DNA from 3 places in the Cytobacillus oceanisediminis genome. Region 2 is predicted to be linked to each of the others. Evidence: riboswitches for the same ligand, from Rfam matches in the RefSeq annotation. Region 2 holds a riboswitch; each other region holds the start of a gene.

Region 1 (4,288 bases), 160 kb from region 2:
AGGCGCTTTACAATGAGTTCTTTGCTGCGGCAGCAGTGGTGTGATAATTATACAATATCCGAAAGTAAATATGCTTTATATGCAAATAAGTACAATAAAATTCCTATTACAGCAAGATAAGGTAAATAAATCAAACGTTTGATTGAAAAGCTGGAGGCATAAACCTCGAGCTTTATTTTTTTGAATGAAAAATCTTAAGATAATCAAAATAAGAAGGAAACTTTTTCAATATGGAAGGAGAAAAGGATATGAAGAAATTACTGATCTTATTAATAATGCTGCTGATGCCGCTGAATATGCTGGCAGCCCCGGGCAATGCAGCTGCACAGAAACCGTGTATCACCCAATCAGAGGTTAAGTTTGAAAATGAATTCCGCAGATTATGGATCGACCATGTATTATGGACAAGCAATTATATTACAAGTGCTACAACAGCCGGGGCAGAGGATCAGAAGCAGGTTCTGGCAAGGCTCTTGAAAAAACAGGAGGACATCGGCAATTCGATAAAGCCCTATTATGGAGATGCTGCAGGAAATAAGCTTACAGAGCTGCTTAAGGAGCATATCGTTATTGCAGGAGATATTGTTGAAGCTGCCAAGAGCGGGCAAGGCGCCAAAGTGAATCAGCTGAACAAAGAATGGTATCGCAATGCCGATGATATCGCTGCTTTTCTAAGCGAAGCCAATCCTAATTTAAAAAATGAAGATGTAAAAAAATTGCTATACACGCATCTTGAATTAGTGACGGATGATTTAACAGCAAGCCTGGTTAAGGATTGGGATGCAAGAATTGTTTCGATTGATGATGGAATAACGCATATTATCATGATGGCAGATGCCATTTCTGATGCGGTTGTGAAGCAATTCCCGGACAAATTTAAAGGGTAAATACAAGGGGCTTCAGCACATGCTGGAGCTTCTCTTTTTTTTCCTTTGACAAAGCAGCCCGTCTCATTATAAGCTATTTAGCGTGCCGAAAAAAATAATGTAAATTTTTCACATATAGAAGGAGGGGTATCCGCTATGTCAGGGGATCAAAAGAAAAAGATGATCATATTGATGATCAATATGTTTATTGCGATCGGAAGCTTTGGGATTATCATTCCGATTTTGCCGGCTTATTTGGAATCCATTAATCAGGGGGGAACGGCAGCAGGCCTGATGATTGCCATTTTTGCGGGTGCCCAGCTGATTTTTTCTCCCATTGCGGGGAAATGGGCTGACCAGTACGGACGCAGAAAGATGATTATTTACGGGTTAGCTGGTCTGACTTTATCCATGCTTGTCTTTTATGCAGTAGATTCCATTTGGCTGCTTTACTTTTCACGTGTCATTGGAGGCATTGGGGCAGCCTTGCTGATTCCAGCTATTTTTGCTTACATTGCAGATATTACTACCATGGAGCAGCGTGCAAAAGGAAATGGCCTTGTCTCAGCTGCGATGTCACTTGGAATTGTTGTTGGACCTGGAATTGGCGGATTTTTGGCAGACTTCGGCTTGAAAATGCCATTTCTGATTTCAGCACTTGTATCTCTAGTGGCTGTTATTTTTTCAATTGTGCTCCTCAAAGAAAGCAGCACATTGCAGACCGTGCCAGGAGAGATGCCTGAAGAGGAACCAATGGTCAAGAAGCTGGCAATGTCTGTTAAGAAGCCTTATTTTATTCCGCTTGTCATTACATTGGTGATGAGCTTTGGGCTAATGGCGTATGAATCTGTGCTGGGGCTGTACCTTGATAATGAGTTTGCTGCTACTCCCCAGGAAATTGCCATTATGGTGACTTCAACGGGGGTCATTAGTGTAATTGTTCAGTTATTTGTAGTTGATCGGGTGGTTAATAAATTCGGAGAAGGAAAGGTATTGAATATCTTTTTAGCTGTTGCAGCGTCAGGATTCCTTGTCTCGCTGTTTGCAGGCAGCTATGCGCTTTTCTTCGTTATTTCGCTGATCATTTTCCTTGCTACTTCCATCCTGCGTCCGGTTTTAACCACGCTAATCTCAAAAATGGCCGGCAATGAGCAGGGATTTGCGATGGGTATGAACAATGCTTATATGAGTATTGGAAACGTGCTTGGGCCAACGATTGCCGGTGTACTTTACGATGTGCGGATTACCTATCCGTTTGTTCTCGGTCTGGCCTTATTGATCGTTACATTGTTTATCACGATTGCTTGGCAAAAAAAGGAGCCGAAACCGAAAGCGGCTGTATAGAAAACGGCTTGGAGACATTGTCTTCAGGCTTTTTTTTTCCGCCCTTTATTCAAAAGCAAATTATTAATCGGAATTTAAAGAAAATAGTTGGTTATAATTGTGGCAATTTTGTGAAAGAAACGCAGTTCGATTGACACGGTTTAAATAATGTATTATTCTGAAAATAACAAAAATATTGAGCGAATGACGGCTGCGGGAGAGAGCATTCAATAGCCACCGAAGGAGCAAGCTTCAAAAATACCCTTGAAGCCAATCTCTCAGGTAGACAGACCGCAGTCAGACGCATCTCTGGAGAGCGCGCAGGAATCTTGCGACACCAAAGGGGTCAAACTCTCAGGTAAAAGGACAGAGAAGGGGGATGAAGAAGCCGCCTTTTTCTGTCCTTTTTATATGGATGGCAGCTTCGGGAAATGCAGATGGAGGAATCTATATGAATACAAATATCAACGCAAACCGGGCGACATTGCTGATATCCTGTCCTGAGAGGCCAGGCATTATCTCCACAGTCTCCAATTTCCTGCTGGAGCATAAGGCTAACATTGTCCATTTTGACCAGCACACAACCGATCCGCTGGCAGGCATCTTCTTTATGCGGATTGAATTCGATATGAATCATTTTGATGAGTCCTTTTCAAAACTGAAAGAGGATCTGCCTGAAATGGCCAGGGAATACTCAATGGAGTGGAAGCTGAGCGGCAAAGGCGAGCGCAAGCGGATGGCCATATTTGTTTCTAAGATGGATCACTGTCTGCTGGAGCTGCTATGGCGCTGGAAGTCGAAGGAGCTTGAAGTGGATATTCCCTTGGTGATCAGCAATCATCCCGACATGAGGGAAGTGGTGGAGGGTTTTGGAATACCTTATCATCATGTTCCGATTACACCTGACACTAAAGCTGAAGCCGAGCAAAAGTCGGTGGAGCTGCTGGATGGAAAAGTGGATTTCATTGTACTGGCGAGATATATGCAGATTCTTTCGCCGAGCTTTATTTCCAAATATCCAAATAGGATTATCAATATCCATCATAGCTTTCTGCCAGCCTTCGTGGGAGCCAATCCTTATGCACGGGCGTTTAACCGCGGAGTCAAGCTGATTGGGGCAACAGCTCATTATGTAACGAATGATTTGGATGAAGGCCCGATCATTGAGCAGGATGTCCAGCGGGTTAATCACCGCCACACTGCACAGGATCTCAAAATTGCAGGACGTCATGTGGAAAGACAGGTTCTAGCCCAGGCAGTCGCCTGGCATGTGGAAGACAAAGTTATTGTGCATGGAAATAAGACGATTGTATTTTAGGTGACAGACAACATGCTCTGTCAAAAAAAAAGATCCAGCATCCAAGAGTTTACGAACATCGTGAGAGAAGGTGAGCAGAAATGAAAAAGAAAAAATTATCAATGATTGAAATGATTAAGGCAAATAAAGAAGAGCTTTTAAAAGATAGCCGTGAGCTTGAAAAGATCGAAAAGAAGATAGACGATAAATATGCAAAAGCACATTAAGAATGAACACCCAGCCTGGGAATAAAACAGGCCGGGTGTTTTTTTATGAGCTGAGTTAAAAAGTGAAAATGGCGGGAGATGTATTGAGGATTAGTGCCTGCGGGAAGAGCAGGGAATGAACGAAGGGAGCTAATGAGGGGACGAAGGGAACTAATGCAGATAAGTAGTTCCTGTTGATAGAAAAAACTAAAAACACCCAGGGAGTCCCTGGGCGCCAACTTCTTATTTTTGTCTAAAGAAATCTGTGAAAGCATGATACATTTCCATTCCCTGATAAAAGAACAGGCTGGAAGCTGTTAATGAAAATAACCCAATCATTAAGAATCGAATCCACATTATTCGTTTCCTCCTTTAATTGTTTTGTTGGACAATTAAGGAGTGTGGATTACATAATTCGCCTCGTAGAAGATGGGAGTATAGAATATCCTTTTCCTGCGGGCGATGATGTGCAGGGCACTGTATATAAAAAGGATAATGGTTAGGATTGTGATGGCTAAAGAAATCATATCCTGTGTAAAGATATGTTTTTTAGGATCATCTTTTAATAGGAAACTCTCGGTAAAGTCCGAAACAGT
Region 2 (4,288 bases):
ACAGGTGTAATACAATACTACATTTGTAGTCCATGTTTGTCAACCGCTCATAAAAACCCTTGATATTATGGTGTTTCACAAGATCTCCCTGATTTGATAAAGTAAAAATAGGATGCTAGAATGGTTCGTATTCTTTTTTTCTAAGGGATTGAAACTAGATGTCAAATATTGCGAGGAAGGTCTGAGGATGATCACAAGCTCACAGTTCTTATCTGTTTTTTTGGAATGTCTGCTGGTGTCTTCTTTTACAATCGGAGTCATTCTTCTGTTAAAAAACATTTTTAAGAAACATTTAACAGCACAAGCTCACTATAATCTTTGGTTTCTATTATTGCTTGCTTTACCACTGCCTCTTATTCCAATACAACTCATGCCTTTTTCCGATTCATTTTCCTTTTGGAATAGCAAGAGCAGCGTCCAATCCCAAATTGCACCATCTGCGGAGAGTCCTTTAAGGCAAAATAATTGGATGGAAGACATAGCCGTTTCGGTGGAACGCTACGACTTAACATTAATAAATAATGCTTTATTCTATATTTGGATTTCGGGGGTGGCTGTTTTAGCTGTATTTACGCTGATCGCAAGGCTTAAGATCAGTAAAATAAAGAAACATACAAACAGCCTGAGAAATAACGGGCTTTTATCATTATTCGAACACTGCAAACACAAACTGAAGATTTCTAGGAGTATTATTGTTGGAGAGTCATCTCTCGTTAAAACCCCAATGACGTTTGGATTTTTTAAGACTTATGTGGTGCTTCCCCGCCATTTTGACAAGTGGCTTTCTGAAAAGGATATAGAATATATCTTTTTACATGAACTGAACCACTATAAAAATAAAGATGTTGCAGTCAATTATTTAATCGTGATTTTTCAAATACTATATTGGTTTAATCCTCTAGTTTGGCTAGCTTTTAGGAGAATGAGGCTGGATCGCGAAATTGCCTGTGATGCGGCGGTTTTAAATTCTTTGGATGAGCAGTCTTATATGGAGTATGGCAACAGCATTATTCATTTTGCCCATAAAGCCTCAAGGGCAGTGACAGTCGATTTGGCAGACCATTTAAACGGGTCAAAGAAACAAATCAAAACGAGAATTGAAAAAATTGCCTGTTTTAAGTCGGAATCAAAACTGCTGAGATGGAAAAGTGCGGTTATAATCATTTTGGCGGGGATATTTATTGCAGGCCAGGCTCCATTTATATCAGTAATGGCTCATGAAGATGGCAGCTATAAATTCAAGGATGATAACATTATATATGAGGATTTAGGTGATTATTTTGCAGGATATAATGGAAGTTTTGTATTGTATGATAAAGAAGCAGACCACTATCTTATTCATAATAAAAAACAAAGCATATTAAGGGTTTCACCAAATTCTACTTATAAAATTTATAGTGCTCTGCTTGGTTTAGAGTCAGGCACCATAACGGATGAAAACTCCTTGGCCAAATGGAACGGACTTAAATATCCTATTGATTCCTGGAATGCGGATCAGAATTTAACTTCGGCAATAAAAAATTCCGTTACATGGTATTTTCAGACGTTAGACAAGCAGGCTCATCCCGGTACGATTCAAACTTTTCTAGACCGAATCAGGTACGGGAATCGCGATCTATCTGGTGGAATAGACGAATATTGGCTGGAATCTTCCCTTAAAATTTCTCCAGTGGAACAAGTTCAGCTGCTAAAAAAATTTTATGCCAACGAATTTGGTTTTAAAGAAAAGAATATCCAAACGGTGAAAGATTCCATTAAACTAGAAGGAAAAGAAGGGGCCCTCCTTTCAGGAAAAACAGGTACAGGCACTGTAAATGGAAAAAACATCAATGGATGGTTCATCGGTTATGTTGAGTCAGAGCAGGACACATACTTTTTTGCAACGAATATACAGAATGAAGATAACTCCAATGGAAGTAAAGCAGCTGAAATTACATTATCCATTTTGAAGAAAAAAGGTATTTATTAATTCGTTCATCTCATTAAAGAAGGAGGGCGGTAATATGACTGATAGGATTCCCAGCATTTCAGAATCCGAGTGGGAAGTCATGACAGTCCTTTGGCACGGCGCACCCAAAACGGCTAATGAAGTCATTCTATCCTTACAAGAGTGCACAGACTGGAAGCCCAAAACAATCCGTACTCTTCTGGACAGGCTTGTCCAAAAGAATGTAGTGGGCGTAAATAAAAACCAGAGAATCTATACCTTTTTCCCGTTATATTCACAGGATGAATGCCAGCGGGCAGAAGCTCAATCCTTTATCAAGCGAATCTATGGCGGAACGGTGAAATCCATGCTAGTCCAATTCATCCAGGAAGACTCCCTGTCTGATGAGGAAATTAACGAACTGCGGACGATTTTGGCAAAGAAACAAAAGAAGGATGAATAACCTTCATGCGAGATCCTCTACAATTGTAGGGGTTTTTAGCGTTCACTTCTTTGACGCACCCAAAAGCAGCGACTGCCCCTGCTTCATTTCCGCTTTAATACAATGGTGGCACCAATCCCTACAAGCAGAATTATGCACGCCATAGCACCAGGGGATCATGTTCAGTTCCCCCTTTTCAAACTTCCACTTAGACATTTTAATTGACTGTCCAAGCCTCTGCTCTATACTTTATAATTATAAAAACAAATACTAGCGAATGACTGCTGCGGGAGAGAACGTATTGTACGTCACCGAAGGGGCAAATCTATAGGAAAGATGAATCTCTCAGGTAAGAAGACTGCTGCGGGACGCTTCTCTGGAGAGCGTATCACGCACCCACGGGGCAGGCCTTTTAATATAGAATAGGTAAACCTCTCAGGTACAAGGACAGAGATACTTGATTAGGGGGATTGTATGGTTTGGGATGTATTGAACGTGATTGGAACCATTGCATTTGCAATGAGCGGGGCAGTCGTTGCACTGGAAGTAAAATACGACATTATGGGCGCCTATGTTTTGGGGTTAATTACAGCATTTGGAGGCGGGGCTATCAGAAACCTTCTTACTGGCATTCCGATCATAGAATTATGGCAGCAAACGACTCTTTTTATCGTTGCCCTTATTACCATCAGCATTGTCATCATATTGCCAAGCAGCGCAGTTCAGCTTTTGACGAAATGGAGTATTTTTGACTCAATTGGCTTGTCAGCGTTTGCTGTTCAGGGAGCTATGTATGCACAATCAATTGATTTACCCTTATTTGCTGTTATGTTCTCAGCTGCCATAACCGGTGCCGGCGGAGGAATGATCCGCGATGTGCTGGCTCAGCGAAAGCCCATTGTTTTACGTGATGAAGTATATCTTTTATGGGCCATCTTTGCGGGGTTTATTATAGGCCTTGATTGGCTATCAAAGTCTTATCATTTCTATATTCTTTTTACTGTTACTTTAATGCTGCGAGGAATTTCGCATCATTACAGCTGGAGATTGCCTATCAAATCTATTCAAAAACAATAAGAAGTTAAAAGCGAATTCCTTTAAACATAAAAAGCTCACATCAGCGTGAGCTTTTGTTTTCTTTTTTATTAAAATAATGGCAAACAACATATCCCACTGATTTTGCGGCAACAAGCATCGAACCCTCATCGATATCAAATTTAGGGTGGTGATTGAAGTATGGTTCTTCTGTTCCCTTTGGCGTGCACCCAATATAAAAATAACAGCCAGGGACCTTCTCCAAATAATACGCAAAATCGTCCGATGGTGCCATTTTAGGAAATTCCTTTATCTCGATAATGTCTTTATCCCCGGCTGCTGAAAGCGTATCCGCGACAAACCTTGTCAATTCAGGATCATTATACAGCGGCGGATAGTCGGGTTCATACGTTAGCTCACAGCTTACACCAAATAACTCCTCAAGACCATTTACAATGCGGTGAATTTCTCTATTCATCACATCCTTTGTTTCATCATTGGAATAGCGTACATCCCCCTCAATTTCGATATGATCCTTGATCACATTAAAACTCCCTTTACCATCAAATGAACCAATTGTCACTACACCGGCATGAAACGGATCCACTCTGCGGCTCACAACTGTTTGGATAGCTGTTACAAAATAAGCGCCTGCCACAATAGCATCGTTGGCCTTATGCGGAGAGGAACCGTGTCCGCCGCTTGCCTGCACTCTAAGTTTAAAATAAGCGCGGCCATTAAAGGAATATCCGCTGTGATAGCCAACAGTTCCAGCAGGGGCGATCGGCAAAACATGTATGCCAAAAATTGCATGGACATCAGCGAGAAATCCTTCCTCAACAATGCTTTTTGCTCCGCCTGGAGGCTCTTCTTCCGCATGCTGA
Region 3 (4,288 bases), 1.9 Mb from region 2:
GCACTTTTCTCATCAGCTTGGATGTTACGGCAAAATATCCGCAATGCGGGCCTCCGAAAGCTGTAGGAATTCCGAAAACCTGGGCATCTCCTGCTACAATGTCAGTTCCGAATTTACCCGGAGGTGTCAGTGCGCCAAGAGCAAGCGGGTTGCTTGAAACAACAAACATGGATTTATGGGCATGAATAATTTCCTCAAGCTCTTTTAAAGGCTCGACTCTGCCAAAAAAGTTAGGATACTGTACAATGACAGCTGCGATGTCATCGCCAATCAGTCCATTTAGAGCTTCAAGATCTGTGATGCCGTCTTTATGAGGGATTTCAATCACTTCAATATACTGGCCCTTTGCGTATGTCTTGACTACTTCTTTAGATTCAGGATGAACTGCGCTTGAGATAAGTATCTTCTTGCGGCGTGTGCTGCCTGCGCTTAGCATGGCTGCTTCGGCAAGTGCTGTTCCGCCATCATACATGGATGAGTTGGCAACATCCATTCCTGTTAACTCACAGATCATTGTCTGGAATTCAAAGATTGCCTGGAGCTCACCCTGGGAAATTTCCGGCTGGTAAGGAGTATAGGCCGTATAAAACTCTGAACGGGATAAAACATGATCAACAATGATTGGCATGTAATGATCATAAACACCCGCACCAAGGAAAGATGTATTTGTGCGAAGATCAGCATTTTTCTGAGCCATTTTAGTAAGCTCTTTCAGTAAGGCTGTCTCTGATTTTGCCGGCTTGATTTTATATTCGCCCTTAAATCTTACACTTTCGGGAATATCACTGAATAGTTCTTCCACAGAACTGACGCCGATTTTTTCAAACATTGCTTTCTGGTCAGACTCTGTCATCGGTAAATAGCGATGTTTCATCATTTTCTCCCCCCGGTTAGTTCTTTTCTCTTTTATAAAAAGGTGTTGCTGCAATCTTAGCCTTCAGTCGTTTGCCGCGAATTTCCACTTCTAATTCAGTTCCCGGACCCGCATGCTCTTTCTTGATAAGGACAAGGCCAATGTTCTTTTTTAATGTCGGCGATTGAGTGCCTGTTGTCACTTCCCCGATCAGTTCTTCCCCTTTATATACAGGATAGCCATGGCGCGGAATGCCGCGGTCAATCATTTCAATTCCAGCCAGCTTGCGCGGAACCCCATTTTCTTTTTGATTCTTAAGCACTTCTTTGCCGATAAAGTCAGCTTCTTTATTGACTTTTACAGCAAAGCCGATTCCTGCCTCAAGCGGTGTGATATCAGGTGAGAGCTCCTGGCCATAGAGTGCCAGGTTGGCTTCAAAGCGAAGTGTATCCCTTGCGCCAAGTCCGCATGGGAGCACGCCTTCTTCTTTGCCTGCTTCAAGGATTTCATTCCATAATGCGGCTGCATCCTTGGCATCACAGTAAACTTCAAATCCGTCTTCTCCTGTATATCCTGTTCTGGAGACGAGCGCTTTCTTGCCATTCAGATCGACATCCTGCTGAAATTTGAAAAATCCTATATCCGACAGGTTCGTGCCAGCAAGCTTTTGGAGCACTTTTTCTGCAAGCGGCCCCTGAATTGCCAGCTGTGCCATATCTTCAGAAAGGTTTTTCAATTCCACATTCCCTTCAGCATGGTCCTCAAGCCAGTTGAAGTCCTTTTCAATATTGGAAGCATTTACAACCAGCAAATAGTGGTCATCCTCTATTTTATAGACAAGTAAATCATCAACAGTTCCGCCATTCTCATAACACATGGCTGTATATTGAGCACCTGAGTTCTTTAATTTGGAAATATCGTTCGTCATCATTTTTTGAAGGTATTTAAGGCTGTCCGTCCCCTTCACTTCGATTTCACCCATATGGGATACATCAAAAAGGCCGGCTTTTGTACGGACTGCTTCATGTTCTTCTTTAATGCTTGAAAATTGAACAGGAAGGTCCCAGCCTCCGAAGTCGATGGTTTTTGCTCCGTAATCTTTGTACACCTCGAATAAAGGCGTGCGTTTTAACTGTGACATTTACTCGTCCCCCTTAAAATCTTTTGAAGTTTGTTGTAGGAACATAAAAAAGGACAGAGTATCCCCTCAATTATGAGAAGATCTCTGTCCTTGCACCTGAAAGTTTACCGAAACCGGCTTTCCCCTTGGGTGGCTTATTTAAAAGCACTCTCCAGAGCTGCGTCAAACAAGAGTTCTTTTGCCTGAGAGATTCACAGATTTTGCTTGCTCCTTCGGCGCTACAAAGTAGTCTCTCCCCTTGTTGTCATTCGCATTTATAAAATTTTCCAAGTTGGTCATACTTATACCAAACAGAAAAAATAAAGAATCCATTATTTCGGTTAACTAAATGTAATGTGTTAACTTTCAAAACTTTCAAAGCTATTAACATCGTACCACCTTAACGAGGTTTGGGCAATATCTTTATATAGATAAAAGGAGCTGTTTTTATGACAGTGCAAATTGGCTTTGATTCTGCCTGGCAGGATGAATTCTTAAAAAGAATTGATGACGACGGCCCATGGGGAAATTGGGAGCTTTATAAACTGGCTGTAGAGGTTGAAAATCACACGACTATTCCTGATTTTGAAGGCCTGCAGGCTCCAAAGCATCTGCCGAACCTTACTCCCCTCCCTCATCAGCTGGAAGTAGCCAGGCAGGTTGTTGAAAGCATGAACGGCAAAGCGATCCTTGCTGATGAAGTCGGTCTCGGTAAAACGATAGAAGCTGGTCTGATATTAAAGGAATATATGATCAGAGGACTCGTAAAAAAAGTCCTTATACTTGTTCCTGCTTCCCTCGTTTCACAGTGGGCCATGGAGCTGAACAGCAAATTTTTCATTCCGGCTGTGGCACAGCGGAAAAGCTATGTATGGGAACAATGCGACGTTGTGGTATCATCCATCGATACAGCCAAACGCAATCCCCATCGGGACATTATCTACAGCCTGGATTATGATCTGATCATTATAGACGAAGCTCACAAGCTTAAAAATAATAAAACCAAAAACTATGAGTTTGTGCAAAACCTGAAAAAGAAGTTTTGCCTCCTTTTAACAGCAACACCCATTCAGAATCGCATCAGTGAGATATTCAATCTTGTGTCCTTGCTCAAACCCGGCCACCTGGGCAATGAATCAGCCTTTTATGAGAATTATAAAAAGGACTCGCGTTCTTTAAACGATGATGCACATCTAAAAGAACTCGTAAACAAAGTCATGATCCGCAACCGCAGGGCAGATACAGGAATCGAATGGACCAAAAGACATGTGGAAACAATACCGATTGAATTTTCGCAGGCTGAGCGCGAGCTTTATGAAGCTGTAACAGAGCTGCGAGGGGAAGGTGATTGGGTCAGTTCCAGCCAATTTTCAGTGATGACCCTGCAAAGAGAGGCATGCAGCAGCAGGGAAGCTGTCTATTTTACCCTTCAGAATATGCTGAAAAGACAGGAACAGCCCTCAATAGCTTTTCAGGAACAAATACAATGCCTTATTAAAAAAGTTGAAGCTGTCCAGCAAAATTCCAAAGCTCAAAAAGCTCTGGAATTAATACAAACAATAAACGACAAGGTCATAATCTTTACTGAATACAGAGCAACACAAATGTATCTTCAGTGGTTTTTAAAACAATATGGAATTACATCTGTGCCGTTCAGGGGAGGATTTAAAAGAGGCAAAAAGGACTGGATGAGGGAGCTTTTCCAAAAGAAAGCTCAAGTCCTGATTGCAACAGAAGCAGGCGGGGAAGGGATAAACCTGCAATTCTGCAATCATATCATTAATTTCGATCTCCCCTGGAATCCAATGCGTCTCGAACAAAGGATTGGACGTATCCATCGTCTCGGCCAGGAAAAGGATGTCATGATTTATAATTTTGCCACGAAAGATACAGTCGAAGAACATGTAATGAAGCTTTTATATGAGAAAATACATCTTTTCGAAAAAGTCATCGGTGATTTGGATGATATTTTAACAAAACTTGAATTTGGCAGTATTGACGATCACCTTGTTGATATTTTCGGAAGATCAGCTTCAGAAGGTGAAATGCGAATCAAAATGGAGAACCTGACGAGCATGATTCAATTTGCTGAAGATATGAAAGAAGGTGGGCTGAATGCAGCAACAGGAAATTCATAAATTCCTTGAAAGGTATTTTCACGCAAATGGATGCGAAATAATTGATAAAGGCCCGGGGTATATAACCGTACAGCTGACGATTGATTTGGATAAGGAATTAATGAATCGCCCCTTTTATTGGCATTATCTCGAAAAAACAGGCGGAGTCCCTAACCCCATGCAGCTTACACTTATTAC

The links. A riboswitch is a leader RNA that binds a small molecule or an ion and turns the genes downstream of it on or off. The one in region 2 is predicted to bind glycine.
Region 1: linked by a shared signal. The riboswitch ahead of purU (formyltetrahydrofolate deformylase) and the one ahead of IRB79_RS04345 (trimeric intracellular cation channel family protein) in region 2 are both predicted to bind glycine.
Region 3: linked by a shared signal. The riboswitch ahead of gcvT (glycine cleavage system aminomethyltransferase GcvT) and the one ahead of IRB79_RS04345 (trimeric intracellular cation channel family protein) in region 2 are both predicted to bind glycine.

What each region holds. Positions count from the first base shown of each region.
Region 1 covers NZ_CP065511.1:663,125-667,412, forward strand. The annotation lists gene IRB79_RS03360 (aspartate kinase) at 1-44, shown strand, start outside; gene IRB79_RS03365 (glycosyltransferase) at 249-887, shown strand; gene IRB79_RS03370 (MFS transporter) at 1,023-2,210, shown strand; glycine riboswitch at 2,394-2,493, shown strand; gene purU (formyltetrahydrofolate deformylase) at 2,641-3,507, shown strand; gene IRB79_RS03380 (FbpB family small basic protein) at 3,588-3,713, shown strand; gene IRB79_RS03385 (hypothetical protein) at 4,085-4,288, opposite strand, start outside.
Region 2 covers NZ_CP065511.1:827,781-832,068, reverse strand. The annotation lists gene IRB79_RS04355 (BlaR1 family beta-lactam sensor/signal transducer) at 188-1,969, shown strand; gene blaI (penicillinase repressor BlaI) at 2,004-2,390, shown strand; glycine riboswitch at 2,647-2,740, shown strand; glycine riboswitch at 2,743-2,823, shown strand; gene IRB79_RS04345 (trimeric intracellular cation channel family protein) at 2,844-3,446, shown strand; gene IRB79_RS04340 (amidohydrolase) at 3,487-4,288, opposite strand, start outside.
Region 3 covers NZ_CP065511.1:4,306,964-4,311,251, forward strand. The annotation lists gene gcvPA (aminomethyl-transferring glycine dehydrogenase subunit GcvPA) at 1-874, opposite strand, end outside; gene gcvT (glycine cleavage system aminomethyltransferase GcvT) at 891-1,994, opposite strand; glycine riboswitch at 2,155-2,242, opposite strand; gene IRB79_RS21620 (DEAD/DEAH box helicase) at 2,423-4,111, shown strand; gene IRB79_RS21625 (YqhG family protein) at 4,089-4,288, shown strand, end outside.